Magnetococcus sp. PR-3: one gene and its partner. The protein of the gene in region 2 interacts with the protein of the main gene of each other region in a pairwise test. Links are inferred from orthologs where the notes say so. Each region holds a gene or a part of one and is shown on either strand. Other genes may lie near its edges.

What was found.
Region 1: the proteins of V5T57_RS19735 (region 2) and ndk interact in binary tests that used the Escherichia coli proteins (3 or more experiments, as listed by UniProt). The link is inferred for Magnetococcus sp. PR-3 from one-to-one orthologs.

What each region holds. Positions count from the first base shown.
Region 1 is NZ_JBAHUQ010000021.1:92,156-107,504, forward strand. What follows is about bases 7,800-10,654. They hold ndk (nucleoside-diphosphate kinase), read right to left. Parts: upstream 9,513-10,654; coding sequence 9,087-9,512; downstream 7,800-9,086. Other genes in these bases: rlmN (dual-specificity RNA methyltransferase RlmN), read right to left, coding at 7,860-8,930; V5T57_RS13125 (hypothetical protein), read left to right, coding at 9,883-10,654. Outside these bases: V5T57_RS13080 (ATP-binding protein), read right to left, coding at 1-2,408; V5T57_RS13085 (phosphate ABC transporter substrate-binding protein), read right to left, coding at 2,405-3,250; thiosulfate oxidation carrier complex protein SoxZ, read right to left, coding at 3,508-3,843; V5T57_RS13095 (thiosulfate oxidation carrier protein SoxY), read right to left, coding at 3,899-4,375; V5T57_RS13100 (FCSD flavin-binding domain-containing protein), read right to left, coding at 4,723-6,003; V5T57_RS13105 (c-type cytochrome), read right to left, coding at 6,026-6,667; V5T57_RS13110 (DUF302 domain-containing protein), read right to left, coding at 6,808-7,386; more of V5T57_RS13125, read left to right, coding at 10,655-10,713; V5T57_RS13130 (TolC family protein), read left to right, coding at 11,214-12,515. UniProt on the Escherichia coli protein: Major role in the synthesis of nucleoside triphosphates other than ATP. The ATP gamma phosphate is transferred to the NDP beta phosphate via a ping-pong mechanism, using a phosphorylated active-site intermediate.
Region 2 is NZ_JBAHUQ010000050.1:18,666-28,208, forward strand. Bases 1,818-4,616 are described here. They hold V5T57_RS19735 (5-formyltetrahydrofolate cyclo-ligase), read right to left. Parts: upstream 3,613-4,616; coding sequence 3,022-3,612; downstream 1,818-3,021. Other genes in these bases: rny (ribonuclease Y), read right to left, coding at 1,818-2,909; V5T57_RS19745 (cell division protein ZapA), read right to left, coding at 3,972-4,256; V5T57_RS19750 (cell division protein ZapB), read right to left, coding at 4,319-4,561. Also shown: V5T57_RS19720 (outer membrane lipoprotein-sorting protein), read right to left, coding at 1-381; V5T57_RS19725 (hypothetical protein), read left to right, coding at 702-1,253; more of rny, read right to left, coding at 1,359-1,817; V5T57_RS19755 (tetratricopeptide repeat protein), read right to left, coding at 4,963-8,373; V5T57_RS19760 (B12-binding domain-containing radical SAM protein), read left to right, coding at 8,698-9,543. UniProt on the Escherichia coli protein: Involved in the removal of 5-formyltetrahydrofolate.

The DNA of each region.
Region 1 (15,349 bases), on a different replicon or contig from region 2:
GTGGCTTCTCTGCCCTGTTCACGCTCCCAATCACGAATTTCACGGGTTGCAGTTAGCCCATCCATATTTGGCATTTGAATGTCCATAAAGATGAGATCAAAGGGGTTTTCACGCACTTGGTTAACCGCATCAATACCATCTAAGGCGACGCTGATAGCATGAGGGGTTTGTTTTAAGTAGGCCTTAATCAAGGTAATGTTATCTTGCGCATCTTCTACAAATAAAATTTTAAGCTTTTTAGACAGGTTTACGTCTACGGCTGGTTGGGTGCTCTGTTGTTGGGTAAGGTTATGTTTTTCTTTCGCTACTTCTAAGGGGATTTCAAAATGAAAATGGCTGCCTTCCCCTTCTTGACTTTCCACCCATATTTTTCCATGCATTTTTTCAATGATATGCTGACTGATGGAAAGCCCTAAGCCTGTCCCACCAAATTTACGCGTAATGCTGGAGTCTGCTTGGGTGAAAGGTTGAAAAATAGCCGCAATTTTCTCCTGAGGTATGCCAATGCCTGAATCGTGTACTGAAAAGCGAATGCTCTCTTTTCCTGAAAGGGTTGATTGAATAACAATCCGACCTTTGTCCGTAAATTTTAAGGCATTCCCCACAAGGTTAATAAGCACCTGTCGTAAACGGTCTGGATCACACCAAATGCAGCTGGGCACTGTATCGCCATGCTTGAGAATAAGGGAAATTCCTTTTTCTTGGCATGCGGTCATAAAAATATGCTCAATTTCATGGAGTATTTTCTCCGGGTAGCCCGCACATTTACGAATGTGCATCTCTCCCGCTTCAATTTTGCTCAGATCCAGGACATCATTAATCAGAGAGAGTAGCCCTTCCCCCGCGCTTTGAGCCACCTGTAGATAACGTTTGCGCTTAGGATCTTCTTCATCTTCAAGTAGCAGCTCACCCATACCAATGATCACATTCATTGGGGTGCGTATCTCATGGCTCATATTGGCCAAAAATTCGCTTTTTGAATGGTTGGCAATCTCAGCTTTTGTTCGGGCTTGGGAAAGTTCCTGTTGCCGGTCACGTAAGGCTATACCCATACTCAGAACACGAATCACTTGATCTAAAAATAGTCGCTCTTCTTTGGTTGGTTTAAAGCCTTGAGGCAAATAAAGATTAAGCAAGCCTCTAAGCTTTTGATTTAACAAAATGGGTAATATTAAATGGCCGTGGTCTGCCATGCCTTCATAGTAGATGGTGTGGTTGTGGTCGATACCACTACTGTAAATGGGGCTCTCTTGTAAGGCGGCTTGACCACAGAGGCATTGGCCTAAATCGAGTTGTTGGCAGTGTGCCACGATATAGGGGTCTAATCTCCAGGATGCTGCCATTTTTAATGTTGTGGTACCCTCTTTCTCCTCTGTTAAAAAAACAGAGCCACGGGGTTCTTCTTTTAGCCACCTTAAATAGCCAAACAGTTGAGCCAAACTGGTTTCTAAAAATGAACTGTGGTCACTTTGTCCCAAAGCGATAATAAGGATTTTGCTAAGTACGCGAGACTCTTCAGCTTTTTGTTCTGCTTCTTCATTGGCCTGTTGCAAAGCTTGTTCAACGAGCCTTCTTTCTTCGATCTCCCGTCGGAGCTCATCTCGTGAAACCGTTGTTTTTTCAAGTTTGGCCAATGTTTCGTTAATTCCACGGCTCAGGATAGAAATCTCAGAATAACCTTCCGTGGGTAGTTCGCGCCCCCAAGGGTTAGGGGATGTCAGTAAGTTCTGAAAAAAATGGGTTAGTCTGGAGAGGGGTCGATTAAGTTTAAATTCCATAATCGCCAAAGTAATAAGCACTGTGGCAATGAGAATCGCAGCTAATAGAATCAACGTTTGAGATAAATTTTCAGATAGCATCGTCAAACGACGCATCTCCATTGAAGCCAAGGCTTTAATTTGGCCCGAGAGTATATCCAGATGACGGTTATAATTACTCACAACAACTTGTAGTTCTGAAATTTTGGAAGGGTCCTTTTCGACACCTTCAACGTAAGCTGCAGAAATTGACAGAACTTTAACCAAAAAACTTCGATATTGAGTACGTATGGCAGACCATGTTTGGCGTAAATCCTTACGTAAAGCCAAGCTTTCTGTAACCTTGGGCAGCCCCTTGTCGAGGTTGGTATCCATATAAATTAATAAACGGTTTACTTGGTTCGCATCTCTCGCTGCATCCAGCAGTAGGAGCTCGTTATTAAGAAGCATGCTTTGCATCGCAAGGTTCTCGGTGCTATTAACCAAATTTCGTATTTCGCTTATCTCTTCATGGATATGTAATGCATGACTGGTCAAACGCCCCATTTCTTGAGACCATTTTTGATACATCTGATAGCTAAGGCCAGTCACAACCAGTACCGTCACCAGCAACAGGGTAAAGCTAAGGTGTAAAGCTCGGCGTATGGTCATGGGAATGACCCCTTCGCGGGGGACTCTTCGGGCGCTGAGGTTAGAAAGGCATGTTCAAGAACCAATTTTCGCCGCTCTGGTGTTTGCATATAATTTAAAAAGCTTTGAGCTTTTTTTGAGGGTTCGCCCAGTGTAATTAAATTTAATTTGCGGCTGTAAGGGTAGGCGCCATTTTGAAGGTTATTAACAGAGGGTACGTGGTTATCAATGGTAAGCATGCGTATGTTAAGCCCTCTATCCATGGCAATAATTGCTGAACCTATGGATACATAGCCAATGGCATAAGGGTCTGTACCAACAAGTACGAGCCCTTCCGTATTGGAGCCGACCTGGTAGGTATCTGAAGAGAGTTTTTGCAACCCCATAAACGAATCGAATAATTTACGTGTGGAGCGCCCAGTACGTTTGGCAATTCTTTGAATCGTTCCTGCTTTTCCGCCGACCTCCTGCCAGTTTTGAATGTCTCCTTCAAAAATACGCTTAATTTGCTCTTTAGAGAGTTCATTGATCTCTTGAAATTTATTAATAATGACAACAATGGCATCATGTCCAATGGTCAATGTCTGTAGCCCAGCCTGACGTTCTTTGTCGGTCAGAGATCGTGAAACCATGCCAATATCTACATGACGGTTTAGGGTCTGCTGTACGCCAATAGAGGAGCCTCCTCCATAGACATGAATATTCATACTGTATTCTTCAGAGAACTGGCGTGCTGCGGCTTTTACAACGGGCAAAATAGTGCTAGACCCTGAAATACGCAGGGGTAAGGATTGTGAAAAAGCTGCTGTACACACGCAGAACGTGCTGAGACAGCATATGATGCGTAGCCATCTGAGATCCATGCATACCCCATGAACTGTATAAAGGTGCCCTTTTTGTTAGATTTTTTAGTTTAACGTATCTGTAGGGTTGGGTGTATCTGATAATGCTCAAGAAAGTGTGTAATTTAGAGGATTTATTAAGGAGATAAGTCCGGCACATTTAAATAAGAAGAGAGGAGGGGAGATGAAAAGAAGATTTTCAGGGGAAGAACAGTACAATATAAGCATGAAAAAAGCCGCCCTAAGGCGGCTTTTAACAGAACATCCAAACCTGATCGTTAAGCGACTTTCAGGTTGAATTTTCCAGTCCAGGACTCACCCTTATTATCGGTCCAGGTTACTTCAACAGGACCGGCTTTGGTTGCTTTCATTTTAAAAGCATAGAAGGGGTTCTTGGAAACGCCACCAGTCCAGTCAGCTGAAATGATTTTGTTGCCCAGGTACGTTACTTCTACCTTAGCCACATGGTGCGCTGCTACCGTTTCACCAGTTGAGCGGTTCTTACGGAAACCAGATTCCATAGGGTGCTTGATCAAGGTTTTGATCTCTACAGTAGAGCCAGCTGCTACGGGCTTACGGGGACCACGAACCTTGGGTTTGCCGATCTTAGCCATGTTCACTCTTCCTCATCTAAACGTTGGCACGTGTGTGTGGGGGGGCAGACAGGAATTAACCTGCGCAACCGCCTTCAGCCACGTTGATCTTCTTAACAGCGGCATACAGCTTGCCGGTGTTGGACTTGGCAATAACCCGCAAAGGTGATGTCTTCGCCATTTTAATGCGGATTTCAAACTCGACCAGACCAACTTCTGGTTTGAAGTCAAAGGTACCAATGAAAGGGGCAGGGTTGTTATCAACAAAAATACCCACGGTCTCAATGTAGTTGCCAGGCTCCATAGCATGATCAACTTTAATCGGCACACGAACCAGGGATCCGTTTTCAGCAGTATCGGGCGAACCCAAAGTAACTTTACCTTCCATCACATCACTGCTGCCCATGTGCTCCTTAATGGAGGCCATGACATCACCAGCAGCCCAAGAGGCGCTAGGCATGGCAGAAACAGCAGCAGCACCCAGGCCAACAGCACCTGCGGTACGGAAGAAACCACGACGGCTTACGCCCATTTTTCCCTCCTCGGTTCCCATAAACGGATCTCCTAATCATTCGATCTCTTAAACAGACCTTTTCGAAAAAGGCCTCGTGAATACACTTGAAACCACCCAAAGAGATTACCAAACCGCAACCGGGCTCTCAAGCATGATCCACCTGTTTTCTCCATTCCTGAATGAATATTTTGTAAAATTGACAGTACAGTGACAATAACGCGACGGACATGTGCTAAGTGTGATCTATGCCATGAAAATAGCTGTGGAATATTTACTTAAAAACAGAGTGGGTTTGTGAGAATAAAACAGAAAGTATAAAGGCGTTGGGTATAAAAAAAGCGGAGTCCCGAAGGACTCCGCTTTTACAACCAGCAAAGCAAGCTTGCTTAGCCGAAGGTATCGCGCATAATGCTCTGATACCATGACTCAGCATAGTAAGCTTCTTGCTTACGGAAAGCCTTAGAGGCTTTACCGGGGGAGAGACCCTTGGATTTACCAATGATCTTGCCATCCTTATAAGCTTTAACAACAGCCACAGAGATGCCGTACTCAGGAGAGAGCAGGCTGTAGCAGGTGTTAACATAAGAAGGCATGGGTGCAGGCTTGCCCTGGAATGCAGCAAGAATAGCCGCAGCAGCAACTTTAGCCTCGGAGTTCGCAGCGTAACCGGACTTAGGCAGACCGGAAGCGATGCTGGAGTCACCAATGACATAGACGTCCTTGGCAATCTTAGACTCGAAAGTCTTCAGATCAACAGGGCACCAGCCAGACTTGTCAGTCAGACCAGATTTAGCTGCAATGGCGCCGGCTTTCATGGGAGGAATGATGTTCACGCAAGAGCTTTGGAACTCATCCATATCGGTGAAGACAGTCCCAGTCTTGGGATCTACCTTGGTTACCTTACCACCCTCACCACCGGGTACCCACTCAATGTACTTGGGCTCGTAACCGAGTTCTTTCCAGCCACCACGGAACAGGCCGAACTTAGAGAACTTATCTTTAGGATCAAGGATAAGAACTTTTGAGTTAGGCTTGTTCTTCCGCAGGTAATGAGCAACCAAAGAAGCACGCTCATATGGCCCAGGAGGGCAGCGGAAAGGGTTGGTTGGGGGAACCAGGATGAAGGGCTCGCCATCTTTCATAGCGTGCAACTTATCACGCAGCAAAGTGGTCTGAGGACCAGCTTTCCATGCGTGAGGCATCATGGTCTCGGAAACTTCTTTGGTCAGACCCTCAATGGCGTCATATTTGAAATCAACACCGGGGGACAGGACCAACTTGTCGTACTTGAACTTTCCACCTTTGGTGGAAACGGTCTTAGAGCCAGCATCAATGCCGGTGACCATATCGATCACAACATTTACGCCATGCTTTTTCAGACCTTCATAACCCCATTTCTGAACTTCCAGATCACGCATACCAGCGATCACAGGGTTGGACAGAGGGCAGGAGTAGTAGTACTTGTTCTGCTCGATCAAGGTCACTTTGACCATAGGATCGGCCATACGGATGTATTTGGCGGCAACAGCACCACCATAACCACCACCTACAACGATCACATGTTTACCATGGTGACCAGCAATGGCAGGAGCAGCTACACCCGCAGCACCGACGGCGGCAGTCGCACCAGTTGCTTTAATAAAATGACGACGTGTCAGCTTGGACATACTTAAGTCTCCTCTTCCCCGCTTATTTCTGGCTTGCGTAGAAATGGGCAATGGCCTCGAGCTCTTCCAGAGAAGCTTTTTTCATACGCTTCTTCATCTTCTTGGGCTGAGGAACCTTAATGTCAGAATTTTTGTAATCCTGCATTTTGATCAGCAGGTAATCCTGCCATTGACCCGCCACGCGAGGCATGTCGTCTTCGGTGCTACGACCGTTGTCTTCATGGCACTTGCCGCATTTGAAGGACTTGTGCAACTTCGCACCCTTAGCTGCCAGCGCGTCATCCACCTTGGTGTAGGGGGTGCCGGTTTTCATGCTGAGCATGGGGTTGTCGATGTTGTTGGCCCATTTTTTAGCGCTTAGGTATTTAGCAATGGCCATGATCTCTTCATTGCTGTAACCCTTAGCGATACGATCCATAATGGTCGCAGGGCGCTCACCGGATTTGTACTCTTGCATCATTTGAACTAAATGAGCAGCGGGCTGACCAGCAATGGTAGGCATAGCAGGACCAACGGCAACACCGTTGGTACCATGACAACCAGCGCAGGTATCAGCCAGAGCAGAAGCAGGAATCATATCAGCGCGAGCATCCGCGCTCATCATCATCCCACCTGTTACCATGGCTGCCGCCAAGAGCAGTGTCTTGATCTTGTTATGTTGCATCTATCCCTCTCCTCCCGTACAGGAATGGCTAGGTAGGCCCTTATTGGCGGGCCAAGTTTATATCGACCCCTTTTGAAGGGTGTCGACGTGTAAAAAAACTGCTGGAAACAGTATTCCAACCAAAATAAAGCCGGGGTGGCTTAAAACTCCCCTTGTGCCGCCCCTTGCATGATCTCCTGAAGTACGCCGCTCACACGCATAGCTTCTTTTTTCAGCTCTGCGGGTAGCTCACGTCCACCATAGATCATCATGTCCAGATTCATGGAGTAAAGGCGGATCTTACCGTCCTTACCTTCAACTACAGAAATCCGGCAAGGCATAAAACCGGTATATTCATCCCGGTAATCTGCCATCATCTTACCTACACGTGCGTCACAAAATGACATGAATGAAACGTGACGGTAAGGTTTACCTGTGACCGCTTGAACCTGTTTGTAGAAGGGTGCTTCCCCAACAAACAAGAAGTTGCGTGCCGCAGCTAAGCTTTTCAACGATTCTTTTACATCTTCAACCGTGATGTCCTCTTCCACTTCCACCATCCACATCATGGCAACGCCAGGATCTTTGGACTCAAGAAGGTCAGAAGCAAACTTCATGTACATTTGCTGATAGCCGGGATCAAACTCGGCCAGATCAGGTGCAATTTTGGCGTAGCCGTAGAGACCACCCGCTACGGCGACGGCTCCAATGAGAGCCAACAGGTTACGCAAGAATCCCATGGATAGACTCCATCCTTACAAAATTAAGAGGGTATACCTGCCGCCCCCCCGACGGCACCTGAACAATACGATACACCTTGTTCGAAAAGGTGTCGCACATTAACCTTCCTCTATATAAGGAAAACCTTATTATGGAAGGAAAAATCGATTTATCTTGTCCTTTTTAAATGGGGATTGCAAGCGCAATTTCATAATAATTATATACCCCATTTCACAAATCAACGAATGTGCATATAAAATATACTTTCTCTAGGAATTCCCATAAATTACAGGGCTATAGGCGGTGGCAAAGCGGCGGATGACTATCGAAGCAAAAGTGGCTAGACATGACGTATGGGCAGGGCGCATGTTTGGTTGTTTAAAGTTATATATTTAACTATAAAAAACAACTCAGTAGTTATACGCAGATCTTTATGTGAGGGACTGTTTCTGGCCTTTGGATTTTAGCTAGGTAGGATGTCGGATTTATGAAGTTAGACGTCTTTAGGTGCTCTTTCACGGGTGCCGATTACGGCACCTTTTAGCTGACCACACGCGGCATCAATATCTTCTCCGCGTCGGTCCCGAACTACGGTCACGTAACCTGCGTCGCACAAAATTTTCTGGAAAGCCCGTATACGTGGCATGGCGCTAGGCTGATAGGGTACGTTGGGCCATGGGTTGAATGGAATCAAATTGATCTTAGAAGGAATGTCCTTCAGAAACGTGGCCATAAGGCGGGCGTCTTCATCGGAGTCATTAACCCCTGCAAGCATAACATACTCCCACGTGACACGGCGTCCGGATTTTAATGGGTAGCGTAATGTGGATTCACGTAACGCTTGCAGGTTGTACTTTTTATTTAAAGGGACCAGTTCATCACGAAGCTCATCCCGCACAGCATGCAGGGATACAGCAAGGTTAACGCCCAATTCATAACCGGCCTGTTCCATCTTCGGAAGTAAGCCTGCGGTGCTTAGTGTCACTTTGCGCGTGCCAAATCCTAACCCTGAATCTTCAAGAAGAATTAAAACAGCATCGTGCACTGCACTGTAGTTGTATAAGGGTTCACCCATGCCCATTAAAACAATGTTGGTGACCCGTTTTTCACGTTTGTTTAATTCAGTACGGGCAAAAAGAACCTGTTGAACAATTTCAGATGTCGTCAGGTTTCGAGCAAAACCCTGGGCGCCGGTGTGACAAAAAGGGCAGCTAAGGGTGCAGCCGACCTGAGAAGAGATACATAAAGTCCCACGTCCATCTTCTGGAATATATACAGTTTCAATCTGTTGCCCATCTGCCATGCGTAACAGCCACTTTTCTGTTCCATCCTCACTCACCTGATGTTGAGAGACAGCTGGGCGCAGAGGGCTGGCAACTTCAGATAGCTTGGCTCTAAAGTCTTTAGAGAGGTCGCTCATCTGGTCAATCTCTTCAGCTAATTTTACATAGAGCCAAGACCAGAGCTGTTTGACACGAAAAGGCTTTTCCCCCCACTGCTCAACAATTAACTGGGTTAGGTTCTCACGTGTTAATCCCGTTAAATCTATAGAGGGGGTAGGCATTAGATGTTCTCTTATCGGTCCATGGTTGGGGGGAAGGGGCGTTTGATGAGGAGTGTGGGGATTGGTCGGGTGGAGCTCTTTCAACAAAGAGGCAACCTTTTTTGGGTAAAGCCAGCAGCCTCAATAATTGAGGCTACTGGCTTTAAGCCTCGCATCTTAGCGGTCACACAACTCGGTGCCACTGAAGAAGTATGCCATTTCCTGCGCAGCTGTCTCGGGGGCATCAGAACCATGCACGGCATTGGCATCAATGCTTTCAGCAAAATCAGCACGAATGGTTCCGGCAGCAGCTTCTTTAGGGTTGGTTGCACCCATGACTTCGCGGTTCTTAAGAATCGCACCTTCACCTTCAAGTACCTGTACAACCACTGGGCCTGAGCTCATGTATGCACAAAGATCATTATAGAAGGGGCGCTCTTTGTGTACTTCATAAAACTTGCCAGCAACAGCAGGGGTCATACGGATCATCTTAGCCGCAACAATACGCAAGCCAGCTTTTTCAAAACGGGATTGGATCTCACCAATTACATTTTTAGCAACAGCGTCGGGCTTGATGATGGAAAAAGTACGTTCAATGGCCATGGGGTTTCTCCTCTTAAGCGTGCCTGAAAGGCGTTTATGGGGTGTATGTCACAGTCCTCATGTTTTTGCTAGAGGAGTGTGATGCAGCATCTTACGGTATAAAACACGCTCAACAAGTTAAGATGACAAGGGAAATGTCTGGCAATAATCCCCGAAAATCTGACTTGGTTTTGGTGCCTCTACCGGTGGTTGCTATGCAGAGTGTGGCGAGGGTAGCAATTGGTTGGTGGGTTGCCAAGCTCTTTATCCTCTAAAATTGGCCTTTATTGTAAAAAAAGCTAAGAGGCTCTGTTTTGGAACCTGACTTGCTTGTAATGACAGCTGGCTGAAACTTACCTGAAATGAACCATTTCTGTTTGGAATGTGACCCATGCTTAACATGCTGAAAATATGTACTTCTGCATTTGCCTATATGTTGATCTCACTTTTGGGTAGTCAATCTGTTGTCGCTGCCCCTGTTTGGTTTGGGGGAACTTTTACGGGTGATATTGTGATGTACAATCCGGAAAAACCGGATCAAATCGCTAAAGGTAAGCTTTTTGTGGGTCAGATGAAGCTTCGTGCAGAGGGGACGGTTGGTGAGCAAACCCGAGCACTGATTATGGATATGGAGAAAGGGCAGGTTTGGACCCTCGATCCTGATAAAAAACGCTACCATGATGGTCCTGGCCGTGCTCCCATGCCACCTATGCCCGATTTAACGATACTTCCGAGTGATGATGATCATCCTATGTGTGGTAAAGACAAGCCCGCGCAGTGCTTGTTAAAAGGTGAAGTTGAATTAGATGGCGTTAATGCCCATTTATGGGAAATTTCCATGAAGCAGCGTGGGCGCGTCGTTCTGATGCAGCTGTGGGTGGATCCTAAGCGTCGTGTGGTTTTAAAATATGCTTTTGATAAAGGGCCGACCTTACACCGTAAATTGGTTGAGGTTCGTCATGTACAGGGGCGTGCGACCGAAAAGTGGGTTTTTACCGAGCAGATGGGGCGTAAAAAAAGGGTGAGTGAACAGTGGGTCGATGCCAAGCTCTACCTCCCCGTGCGTATGGTGCAAAACGGGCAGATTACCGCAGAAATTAAAAACATTAAGGAAATGATTCCTAACGCAAATCAATTTTTGTTGCCAGAAGATTATAAGCGGGTGGTGGCCAAGCCTAAAGGGCGCAACCCAAAGCAAGATAAGGCAATGAAGTTTCATTAACGTAACCTATGATATGGTTCGAAGAGTGTTATACGAACCATACTTAGTAAGTAGATTGCTTTTATGTAGAAAAAAAAATGGCTTTCGTAGAGAGTGTGAGCGGATTTAGGTGGATTACTCTTGTTCGAAAGACGATACGATTATATCGGGCTGCTTAAGCTGACGGTGGGTAGGTTGACGGTGCCGCAAAATCGGACCAATTTTTTATATGTGCGGCTGATTTGAAACTCATTTGGATTCATCTTGTTATGCAGAATGGGGCCGAGGGGGTGGAGCATGCTGGAATAAGCTATTTTTGTGAGTGGTGTGATAATGCCGCTTGCTGTTGAAAAATAAAAGAATCTTTAGGGCGACAAGGGATGGGTCTTTCCTGCAAATTTATATGGATTGACCTTTGCAGCCGCTTTTGTTACCAAGTTAGGGTTGCGCAAATTGGCCACGAGCCGGATTAGACCATTGCCAAATGGCACTGAGAAATCACGAAAAAAAAGGTCTGTACCATGCTTTTCAAACGTTTTGTTAAACACGCTGTCGTCGTCGGCGTCGCATCAGCCTCTATGGTTGGGGTGGCGCAGGCCAACGATCTGCCTGAGCTTTTACGCGGGCTGATCCAAACCAATGCGGAAGTTAAGGCCGCAGCCGCCAACCGAGATGGTGCTCAGAGTGATCTGCGTTCATCCAAGGGAGACTGGTTCCCCACCGTCACACTGAACGGTAAAATGGGCCATGAAGGTACGAACTTCGGTGCTACACCGAGTACGGGCGCCAAATCCAGTCAGTGGAAGTTCAGCTTTGAACAGAAGCTGTGGGATTTTGGTAAGACACAAGCAGATATCAGTGCTTCTCGTTCAGATGCAAGTAAGAAGAATATTGCACTGGAAGAGAAAGTGCAGACTGTTCTGCGTAGCGGGGCCAACGCTTATGTAGAGCTGGTCGCGGCTTATACTGTGCTTGAAAATACCAAGTCTATTGAGCAGCGCGTTAAAGATCAGACATCTTCCGAAATGCAGCGTCTTTCTGCTGGCGGTGGCCTGCGTAAAGATGTCTTGCAAAGTGAAGCTGCACTGAGCCGTGCTAAGGAAAAGCGTCTGAAGGCTGAACTTAAACTGTCGCGTGCTCTTAATGAGTACCGTCGCTGGTTTAATGTTGTGCCTGAGAACCTCGCTTCTCTCAAGCCTGTCCAAATCACAGCAGAAATTCCTGCCATGGAAGATATGCTCAGTGGTTTGACCAGCAGCAACTTAACCCTCAAAAAGAGCGCTAAAAATGTAGAGAAGGCCAAATATGACCTTAAATCTACCCGCTCTGATGGTTATTTTCCTGAGCTCAAGCTGACCGGCAGCTATACCTTCCAAAATGACATGGGCGGTACCGCTGGTGCAGATGAGGACACCTCATTCCTAGTTGAAATGGATATGCCATTCAACCTAGGTCTTGCGGCTGTTCATGATGTGAACTCTGCCCGCTCAGCTCTGGTTGCCCAGCAAGAGACGCTGGATAATGCCCAGGACAAAGTGGAAAAAGTTCTGCGCAATGTCTACCAAAAGCTTATTACCCACCAAGAGCTTGTTAGCCGCTATGAAGAGAGTGTGCGTTTGAATGAGCACTTCTTGATGCTGGCCCGCAAAGAGCGGAAGCTTGGTGGTGGTCGCTTAAGCTCTCTTCTCGATATCCTCAATGCCGAGCGTAAAGTGATTGATGCAAATTCGGATTTGCAAGAATCCAAAGCTGAAGTTGCCATGGCAAAAATTGAGTTATTGGAGATTGTGGGGCAACTCACACCAGATCTGTTTACGCACTAAACAGAAAACGCGCAAAAAAAGCATGTACAGCCTCGCCCTTGGGCACATTTGTGTCCAAGGGCTCTTTGTGGCATGCAACAAATGCGCGGCACAAGTGACATAGTTTAGGGATGATCACAAGGCCGGTACTTAAACAGGCTAAATTAATTGCGATTATCTTTAAGAGATGACAGCCGAGCACAACGGGAATAGGGGTCTGTTGTTAAGACCCCAATATAGGACTCACAAAATAAGAGTCCATTTTTAAGCAAGGCCGTCATGGCCAGCTAGACATCAAATTCTATCGTCTATCATCATCGACGATTGATACCGGTAACATGGTTCAGGGGGCTCCTGATTATGAGCGAACAGACTGGGCAGAACGATATGGCTAACAACGAAGGTGAAATCCTTCTAGCTCAAGCTAATACACTTAACCCAGGTTCTACTGCTGGCAATTCGCCTGGGCAGCAGGGCAGCGCAGGGCAGAGTAGTGGAGTCCCTAACCCTGACGGAGCGGTGCAGCCAGGACAGCCAGGACAGCCAGGCGGAAACCAGCCAGGTAACCAAGGGCAAGGCCAAGGGGAGGGGAGTACTAACCCCAATGCCCTAGGTGCAAATGCACAGGGTAATGCGCTTGGCAAAGGTAAAAAGAAAACTGATGATGATGATGATGACCAGAACCTTCTTGGTGAAGGCGAAGGTGATGGCACAGGTGATGGAACCGGTGATGGTACTGTGGCTGGCCCCTCCACAGGTACTGATACAACGACCGGTACAGTAGCTGGCGAAGGTGCAGGCGACGACGGCACAGGTGATGATGCAGGCGACGACGGCACAGGTGATGACACACAAGGTGCTGGCGATGGCGGTGCTGGCGATGGCGGAGCTGGAGACGGCGGAGCTGGAGACGGCGGAGCTGGAGACGGCGGAGCTGGCGATGGCGGAGCTGGTGATGGCGGTGCTGGCGATGGCGGTGCTGGAGACGGCGGAGCTGGAGACGGCGGTGCTGGCGATGGCGGAGCTGGAGACGGCGGTGCTGGCGATGGCGGAGCTGGAGACGGCGGAGCTGGTGAAGTCCAGGGTGCTGGAGACGGCGGCACGGGAGAAAGCCAAGGTGCTGTTGATGATGCCGCTGGAGCAGCTGATGGTACGGATGCAGGTGCCGATACCGATGCAGGTGCCGATACCGATGATGCCGACGAAGATGACGCTGCCGACGAAGATGATGCTGCAGATGAAGATGATGCTGCAGGCACAGATGATATGGCAGATCTCAGCGATGTCTCTTCAGCTGGTGATACGGGCAGTACGGAAGGCTCCGGTAGTTTGGTTGAAGAGCAGGGTGACCAACCCAGTGAACTGGATGTTGTTTCCAGTGAAGCTGAAGATGCCGCTGCACTTGCAGATACGGGTGAAGAGGAAGAAGAAGAGCCAGCTGAAGAGGAAGAAGAAGACGATCCTCTTCCAACCACGCTTGATGTCTCCTCAAGTGGTGATCTGGCTGATATCGTTATCCCAAGCTATATCGACTATTTGAACCTTGCTGTGGGTGTTACGCTTACCACCAGCTATACCACGCTCAATACATCTGGTTTAATCGGCTTTACAGGCACATCTGATGTCACAGTAGCAACCAACACCGTAGATACAACAACCGGTGCTAAGGTTGTACTGACAGATACCGCCACAAACCTAAATGCCATTACAGATACTGAGTTACGTCAATGGGCGACCAATGGTGTTAATGCCATTGAAGTAACCGATGGTACTTTTGCCATTGATGAATACACCGCTGAGCTCTTTTTGCTGACGGTCTCAGGAACGGGTGCCGTTAGCATTTCTGATTCTTCTGATCCAGATAGCGCCACCTCCACACTCTATGGCACATCCGGTGACGATACCATCTCGGGTGATGCCGATGCCGATACCATCTATGGCCAAGCTGGTACGGATGTCCTCTCCGGTAATGCTGGTGCCGACATTATCTATGGTGGTGCAGGCAACGATACCATCAATGGTGGTGCAGGCAACGATACCATCTACGCGGGTGATGGCGTTGATATCCTCTATGGTGGTGATGGGGATGATACCTTTACGTTTTACACAGGTGATGTAGAAGCGGGTGAGGCAACCATTATTTATGGTGGTGATGCCAGCACAGACACCAGCACCACAGATACCATCTATATTGCCAGCAACAGTGTTGACTTCACTGGTGCGACGATCTCCGGTATTGAATACTTTAAAATTGAAGCTTCCCAGACGCTCATCATTGATAGTGATGAGATTGCTGGTGACAGCATTCAGATCCAAGATGGTGATTCTGGTACCGGAACACTGCAAATTGTTCTGCAAACAGATGGTGATGATAGCTCAAACCTTTCCAACATCACCCTGTTTACCGGCGGAAGCACAACCATCCAGTTCAGCGTAACCGCTAAAACGGATATCACAGGTTTGTCCCTGGATAGCACAAACAATGCTTATACCCTGACAAGCAGTGGTAGTGGCCAGTTGTTGCTGACCGATGATCAAGCCACCCAGTTTAGCAGCCTGACTTCTGATACAACCATTTATGGTATCAAAGATAGTGTTGCGACGATCACGTCGAACTCCAATAGTTTTGTTGCGGGTTCTGCAGATGTCAGCGTGACAGATGTGGTCACCATGGCTCAGCTCTCCGCCATTGACCAAATGACGACAGGTACCATTACCTATGGTACAGGTATCAAAGATACAGCCTCAGCTTTAGTCGCTAATACCAATAGCTATGTATCTGGTTCGTATGATGTATCGGTTACGGATGCGGGTACGGTTGCTGAACTTTCAGCCATTGATGCAGACACCACAGG
Region 2 (9,543 bases):
ATCTTTATTGGTTAAAATTCCCCCCAAAAATGTCTGCCCACCGCGGGTTTGTCGATTTTGCAACTCACCGGGATTACGCGCCCAATAACGGTTGCCATCCCGGAGCAGAGCTCTGCCTTTCAAGGTATCTGGCGCGGCGATTAAAATACCCCAACGCTCCACACTCTTCTTAGCGGCATAGGCCACCGTATAGGTACCTTTTTTGGTTTCGCGGGCACGCGTGGTGTCGATATTCCAATAATATTCACACTCAGATGGCTGTAGCATGCCAATGACTTCACGCAAACGTTCGGTTGCCGTGGGCGCAGCCCACACAGGAGCGGACACAAAAAATGCCGCGGCAAACAGACTCAACCCATTGAGCAAGAATCGATTATTCATATTAGCCTTCCCAACCTAACGCCTGTAACTGCAACCACAGACATCCATGCATGTCATATTGGCACAATTCCTTCAAGAACCTCATGCAAGAACCCTATGTCCTCTCTTTACAATCGGCTAACATAAGCAAGAGGATAATAAAAAATCACACGGACAGACACTTAGCCCATCGATTTTTTTTTAAAAGCAGCGGGCTTAAACAAAGATGATTTGACGGCATGCAAACTATCGCCATTATCATAGCCACACTTTCGTTGTGGTTTCTTCTCCTTAAACTGGTGATCACCCCGTGGTATCGACGCCAAAGGGTGATGAATAGTATGGGCCTATGTCGCCCCCACCCTATCGCCACGCTTCCTTCTGAGTTTGATCGTACCATTAATGTGTCCAGCCACAGCAAGGCAGAGCAGATTTATCAGGTCAATCTACACACCATGACCTGTAGCTGCCGACGCTATAAACAGTATCGGGGTCTGTTTCCTAAAACAGATATCCACAGGCTTTGCCGGCATCAGCGCCGTCAGTTAATTGAATTGAATGCGCTGGAGTACTTTGATGAGATCACCCAGTGCATCATTCAAAATGGCATTAAAGACCGCTGCTACAGCACCATCTCTATCGGCAAATCCAAGGCGATTATTGGCTATCACCCCAGAAATCCGTTTGTACGGTTTTATATGCCAACCCAACTGGAAGAGGATCCGCCACGCGGACCCTTTACAGGACCCTGCCAAAAATTTGTGTACAACACCACACAAGAGAGCTGGATCTACGGCGACCTCCCCCCTATGGAGGAAGAGGTCAATGCCACCATCTCCCGGTTTATGGATAAAGCGCAAAACGAACGTAAAAAGAAGCCCCCCCAGAAGTAGTTTAAAGGTAGAAGTTCTTTTGAGCCCACACGATAGATCGCCAACAAAAAAGCCTCCATGGTCGACCATGGAGGCTTTTTTTAAATGGGCAGCTATTAGAGGGGCTTAACGTGCAACCTCAGAAGCCCGCATCTCTCGGATGACGGTTACTTTGATCTCACCCGGGTAGGTCATTTCAGACTCCACCTGCTGGGCAATTTCTCGTGCCAATAACATGGAACCTTCATCGTTTACCCGATCGTATGAGACCATCACCCGCAACTCACGCCCCGCCTGAATGGCATAGGCCTTCTCGACACCTTTAAAGTCTGTGGCAATACGCTCCAACTCTTCCAAGCGCTTGATATAGGTCTCTACATTTTCACGTCGAGCACCCGGGCGCGCCGCAGACAGCGCATCCGCTGCATTGGTGAGCGGACCATAAACAGAGTTGGGCTCAATATCAAAGTGGTGTGACCACACAGCGTTGGTGACGATCTCATTCTCTTTGTATTTCTTACACAGCTCCCCGCCCAATACCGCATGGCTACCTGGATTATCATGATCCACAGCCTTACCAATATCGTGCAACAAGCCACAACGGCGGGCGACCTTACCATCCAGCCCCATCTCCTCCGCCATAATGCCCGCAAAGTGCGCAACCTCCACCGAGTGCGCCAGCACATTTTGTGTATATGAAGTCCGAAACTTCAACGTACCCAAAAGTTTAACAATTTCAGGGTGAATATTGGTGATACCCACATCATAAATCGCCTGCTCACCCGCTTCACGAATCTCTTGATTAACCGCTTTACGGGCTTTACGCACCACCTCTTCAATGCGGGCAGGGTGAATACGACCATCCCCTACCAGCTCTTCCAGAGCACGACGGGCAACCTGACGACGTACGGGGTTAAAGCCGGATACCACCACAGCTTCGGGGGTGTCATCAATAATCAGGTCACATCCCGTGGCGGCTTCTAACGCTCGGATATTGCGCCCTTCACGCCCGATAATACGACCCTTCATCTCATCCGTCGGCAGCTGAACCACAGAGACGGTACGGTCCACCACAAACTCACCTGCAAAGCGCTGAATAGCACTACAGATGACCTCTTGGGCTTTTTTCTGGGCGTGGGTCCGGGTATCATCCTCAATCTGTTTCAACTGACGGGATGCCTCATGCCGTGCCCGTTCTCCAAGCTCTTCCTGAATACGGTTCTTGGCCTCTTCACGGGTTAAACCCGCAATCTCTTCAAGCTTTTCATCGGCCTGCGTCACCAACCCCTCATAGTGCTGCTGACGGTCGGCAACTTTAGCCTGTTCTTTATCTAAATTACTCCGGCGCTGGTCCAGCTCTTGGTCGCGCCGATCAGCCTGTTCGACCTTACGATCCAACTGATTTTCGCGCTTATCCAACCGTTTTTGGTTACCTTCGACCTCTTCCCGGCGCCCTTTCAGTTCAGCTTCCAACTCCTCACGGATCTGGATGCGCTCCCCTTTCATGGCCAACTCCACCTCTTTAACGGCGTTTTTGGCCTGTTCCTGAGCTTGATTCTGCAACAACGTAATACGGGCATCCCGCTCATCCAGGGCCTGTTTGCTCTGGTTGCGTAGCATCGCAAAGACACCGCCCGCGCCCAAAATCAAACCGACCACCAACAGAATGATATCCATAAAGGGTTCTCTCCAAACATAATCGCCCGCTGCCAAGCAGGGACGTCAGGTCATCATTAAAGCATACCAAAACAAGGCATGCACAAGGGCTCTACTGAGCCCAGAGGGCAGATTACTCTGCCGCATCAAACGAATACCACCCACACTCCGTCACCACGGCATCCAGGGCAATATCATGCGGTTCCTGGGGCAATTTCTCAACCCGCTGCCCCTCAAAAGCCAACCCCAACAAGAAGGGGCGCTGTCTACTGTTTGCCAGCGTTTGATCATAGTAGCCCCCTCCATACCCCAGACGCCCACCCAGGGCATCGAATCCAACCAGAGGCAACACCAACAGATCAATACCAAGCAAACCTACGGTTTGAGGCACATCATCAGCTGGCTGAGGGATACCATAACGCCCATGCGCCAAGCTTTGGCCTACCTCATGGCGACCAAAGCGCATGACCTTCTCCGCCCCCATCAACATAGGGAGGTAGAGCACTTTACCGCCCACCCACACCGCTTGGAGCAGTGCTGACGTGTCAAGCTCACCACGTACCGAGCAGTAGGCCCCCACCGCACCCGATTGTTTAAATTGGGGGTGGCTGACCAAATGCTTTACCGCTGCAGTACTGGCAAGCTCTGACGGCTGATCATCTTGAGCTTGCCGCCAAGCCAACAGCTGATGACGCAGCTCTGCTTTATGCGCAGCATGAGTCACAGACGCAGAATCCTCACGATCAATGATATCTATCGGGTAAACACGGAAAGAGGCAGGAGTACAACTTACAACGACGGGCCAACAAACAGCTGTAATGCGTTATACCCAACCAGGTACAACACACACCTGACAGCGCCATGACCATTAAGTCATGGATTGCCAAGATTCCATCCAACACCCCCAGGGTACCGTTAGAGACAAGCTTCTTGAACCCGTTAGCTTACGGTGGCAGCCCGAATAACCGCTTCTGGTGAACCACAAGAGGTTCTCGCTCCACGGTCAGTGCAGGCCACCCGGGTTCAGAAGTATCGGCTCAGGAAGTCTGTACTCCTCACAAATACCCCAGGGGATCTGGATAGTTACTCAGCCAAGATCTGATCACTGGCCTCGATAAGGCGTTGGATCCGACCATTGGCCAACTCTTTGTTACCTTCACTCTGCTGGCGCAGCTGGAAATAGCGATCTGCGATCTGTAGCGCAGCCATGAGCGCCACACGATCGGTGGATGCTGCACGAGATTGACTGCGCAGCTCCTCCACCAGAGTTTCCACATATTCCGCCAGCTCATGCACATAATCGTTGCCGGTATCGGTACGCAGCTTAAAGTGCTGCCCCAAAATCGTTACTTCAATCATCTCTGCCATGGGTCTTGCCCTTGATGCCTATCAGTGTCCACTTAATGATCGTCACACCTAACCCACAGGGGTTAGTCATGATCCTCAAAGCGGGAGAGCAGGCCTTCAATGCGGCCCATGGTTTGATTGCGATCTTGTTGCAACCCTTCAACTTTCTGCTTCAGCTTGGCCGTAACATCACCAACCCGTGCCAGCTGTTCTTCCCGTTCCCGCACCCGCTCTTTCAGGGCATGGTTTTCACTTTTTAGCGTCCGGACAGTTTCGGCCAGCGCGTTCCAACGCTCCTCCAGAGCGCCCAGGAGCTCCTGATCCATCTGTTTCCTCCACCAAGCGGCAGCCTTCGACTATGGTCGCCACCGGTTAACTGTCACAAACCAAGCATGGCCAAGCCACACCTAATTAAGTAAAAAACCAATGGTGCTGTACACCTAACTGCATGGTGCCGCACCTACTTTCAGAACCCAACCTGCCAAGCAGGTTTGCCTCTATACAACCAAACAGACCACACCGTACCCGCACCTGGAAGCCTGACTAACAGGACAAAACACCGAGTCCCTGGCTCAACAGAAAGGTGGCTGTTTTAGGATTTACCCTTAACCAAATATTAAGCGCTATGAAAAAGCGCTGTCAAGCACCCAAAACCTTTTGGTGGACAGGTTTTTATGATGCCGACAACCAAAACTCAAACAACAGTAAAGTCAAGTGAAATCGACCGCTATCCTGTCGATTTTTCCAGACCTTTCTCCACAGCTTCCAATAGCCCCGTATCTGCTAGAATACGTCGAGCAAATGTATGGTATGAGAAGGACTGGGCAATCTCATAAGGGTCCTTTTTGGGTTTTTGACTGAGCACATGCAACAGATCGGCCTTGGTACGGAAAAAAAGCAGCTGCTCATCCCAATGGGGTTTACTGGCAAATGCCCGATGATCATTAACCACCGGCACGGCCCCACAAGCTGCAATTTCTGCCGTGCGTTGACTATTGACCATATGGATTTGAGGCGACAACGCATAGCGCGCCTCGTTGTAGAGCTGAATTAAACGCGACCCTTGCATGGCGACCCCTTTAAAATACGGGGCTACCACCGGGTCTTTTTCCCAACCATAGCCATAAATCTCCACCTCATACGGCAACTCTGGCGCCAGCTCACAAAGCCAACGTACGGCCATATCACGCACCGCATAGGGATAGACATACTCACAGATGCGAACCGGCTCTAAACCCCGCTCCAGGGCCATTTGATGCACCATATCGGGGGCAATAGCCTGCCCCGCCTCACTGGCAGCTACAAACTGCTCAATCAAAGCTACTTCATTTTCATCATGCAACCGCAAATTCTTAGCGTATGCCGTACCCACAAAAATAATTTTACGGCGCTCTTCCCAGGGCTTATAACGCTTAAAGGTATCCAAATCCACACAAAACCCTTGGGACTTGGGGTTGGCGTAACCTGTTTTTTTAATCATTTCATCCAGGTACGGCAAAACCGAATAGACCAGATCTCGCGGCCGCCAAGGGAGAGGTTGACCCTTGCTTAAATCGGCCAAAGGATCCTGATACCACACCACATTCCAGCGGTCAGGATGGTAGTATTCGTTGGTTGCCCAGTTGATACTCAACACAATATGGGGATTAAACTCCTTCATGGCTGAAAACAGATCCAGCGCAGTCAGATCTTCTTTAAAATCCCGGCCAATGAGAAAATGCACCTCACAACCAAGCGCTTTAAAAGCCTGGATCAAGCGTGCAGAGGCATACTGCATAACGGTCGTCATACGGGAGGCCGCGGCAAAGACACGTACCGGCCCCTCATCAACAGCCCTGGGTGCGGTATTCACCAACTGCTGCAAAACCACCGCGGCCCGCCGCCCTTGCGCCAATTTAACCTGATCTAGCAGTTCTGCAACCTCCTTAGCTTTAGCCACCTGCGCACGATCACTTGGATCAAAAGATACTTGAGCAGGGAGCCGCAACATCGGCCTGGAGAAGTAGTGACTAATTTTATCGGTTATGGCCAGCAGATGGGGCAAATCACTGCGGGGCAAGGAAGCGCCTTGGTAAAAACAGAGCTGAGGCAGGGAAATAGAGGTGGTATGGGCAACCTTAATCTGTTTTTCAGCCTGCGCTAAAGCAGCTTCTGGCGTTAAAAAAAACAGATCCTCCACCGGTTGCTCTACAAAAACATCACTTTCCAAGCGCCAGTGATTCATGAGCGTAAAAGCCCAATTCTTCTGTACCTTCTGCCCAACTGCATCGTAATAGCGCAACAAAGCAGCATAGACAATGGCCTCTTGCGGCAGCAGCTTCATGAGCTGAAGCAGGTACCCTTCACACAACTTGGGCACAGGGGTTCTATATTGGAGGTAAAGGTTAGCCAAACCAAGCAAGGTTGCATGATGGTTGGCATCCAAACTCAGTATGCGCTTAAAAATAGCTTCTGCCTGTTCAACTTTTTCCAAAGCCAAATAACACTCTGCTAACCCCTGTAAAAACATGAGCATATCCGGCTTTAGCTGGACGGCTTTTTCTAACCACGGCAATGCGGCCTCATACCGCTTTTGCTGCTGAGCAACTTCACCCAAAATAAAAAGGAGCTCGGGTTGGTTGGGGTAGCGCGCAGCCAAAGCCTCTAAACCAGCCACCCCCTCTTCATAACGACCTTCTTGAATTAAAGCATTTTTTTGCTGAAAGAGCGCTTGATGTTCAGGTGCCATATCACTCAACTGGATAACCTGCTGCGCATCAGCCTGTTTGACAGGGATCTGATCCATTAACCACTGTGCAAAGGCATAGATCGCCTGCCCTTCTGAAACCGGCAAGCCTGCATAGGGGAACCAAACCCCACCTCCAGGCCATGCACCTAAGGGGAGCATTTTAAGGGTTCGATCTGGCCGCTTCTCTAATTGTGCCACAGGTTCACGCATGGGCTCCAAACACAGCCTACTTTCAAAAGGCAATATTTGAGGAACAGGCAGGTCCAAAGCCTCACCATCCCACCACACCATCAAATGTGGCAGGATTTGTTCAACTTGCTCAAGGACCATCCGTAAATCCAGCACACTCAACGGCTGCTGCTCGTGGCATATGCTCACGTCAGCTTGCTCAGAGAGCAACAGAGCCAATTTCTCGACTCCAGCAAAACTGGGGTGTTGCTTTGAGCAGACCAATAGAATGCGCGGCATCTCGTCTTGCCCATAACCATCACTAGGCAAAGCGGCCAAACGTGCAAGAATTTCTGCCGCCTGCTGTTTGCGTATGGCCTGGGCAGTCGTAAATTGATCAATCAGAGAAAAAGCTTGGCGTAAGTGCGTCCGGTCATCCCAGTTCAATACAAACCGTTCAGGCCCCCGCAAAGGGGTCTTACTGTACCGTTCAACGATGGTGTCCTCCTCAATCTCAACCACATCGGGCCGCTCTTGCTGCGGCTGATCGGGCTGAGACAACACCATCAACAGTTGCGATGCCGTACCCCCACAAGGGGTGACAACCTGCAACGCAGGCTCAGAGCTGTGTGCGAGTTGGGACTGATCCAGATAAAACAGATCCAATGGTTGGGCAGGCGGGATAGTCTGGACGGCATGCGGTAAAAAGTGCCGCTGCATATCCTCAATCAAACGTCCACGTAACGGCACACCCAGCAGATGGGACAAGGGAATAGCCAGGGTGTAAAGGGGCGCCCAATCCGGTGCTTGCATCAACCCTTTTTGTAACGCTTGTACAGCAATATCCATTTGGTACAGTAAAAGATGTGCACACGCCTTCAACATCTCGACCAAGCCTGGCTTTGTCATTTGGTGACTCAGCAATTGGCACAGCATAAGTGCTTTTTTTCCTTGGCCTAAATGAATCTGCACCATGGCCTTGTGAACCATCACGGTACTTTCCAGCTCACCCCACACCATCGACTTCTCAAAACAAGCCAAGGCCTGTTCAAACGCACCGTCATGAAGCAGCTTCCAGCCCAACAGATGCTGCACCACCGCATGATCCGGATTGGAAGCCAACCAAGCCTCACACGCTTCACCCAAGGCTTCGGATGAATCTGCATGGGGAAAAAGTTGCTTTGCAACTTCCTGCATGGCAACAACATCCCAAGCCATAACTGGCGCTAAGTTCTTATTCATCAAACACTTCCCATCTAAATAAGGGCTTGCATTACCTGCACCTTCACGGCTAAAGATTGCAAAATTGAGACCTACCACCTATCACACTAGATTCATCATGCTGAACTTGATAAAATGAGGCCAAATTAGTCTCACTTCACAAACCCTTCTATTACAATAGGATAAAACCACACACCTGGATGCATCCATGCCTATGGCAAAGCCTTTGCATCCAATAGAAGGTGGACATGTAGTGAGGCGGATGACAGCCCCACCCCAAAGGGTTGTCTCCTGGCGGAACAACGGCCTTTCTGGCGGAAGGCCTTAAAATAAGGAATAAAACCCATGCGTCATGTTAAGCGGGTTATGATTACCATGCCAAACACCTCTTGGCTGGGAAAGCGTCTGTGGGTCGTCCCGCCCTATACCCTGGGTATTCTCTCCGCAGTGGTGGATCAAGAGCGTTATGAGGTAGAGGCACTGGACCCTCACCTGGGCAATCTATCCATCGACCAAACGGTCGACCGTATCATGGACTTTGCCCCAGAAGTGGTTGCACTGACCTGTATGTCTTTGGAGTACGCACAGAGCTTTCATGCCCTTGCCCAGGCGATTAAGGAACGCGCACCAAAAGTTATACTGCTATTAGGGGGGGTCTATGTGACCACCTCTGTGGATTTGGCCATGCGTGACAAGGTGGCTGATTATGGTGTTATGGGGGAAGGTGAAGAGCGCTTTCCGCAAATATTAGATATGCTGGATCGGGGGGAAACCGATTTTTCAAAGTTTGACGGCATTGCTTATTGGCAAGATGATAAGCTCGTGGTAAATGACCCTGTCGCCTATGTCAAACCCCTGGATACCGTCCCCTTCCCCGACTATCAAAAAATGCGCTTGCCTGAGTATTTTAACGTTAATAACAGCTTCGGCAACGTTATGAATGCGCGCTATGAGCCCTACGTGCTGACCTCGACCAGTCGTGGTTGCCCGTATGACTGCATTTACTGTAGCACCCACTCGATTGATGGCAGCAAGGTACGCCTGCGCTCCGCAGAAAACGTTCTTGAAGAGATTGATATCCTCTACAACGATTATGGGGTTAAGGAGATTCTCTTTCTGGATGATAATCTCATTATTAACCGGAAACGTTTTAAACAGATTCTACAGGGGTTAATCGATCGGGATTATGAT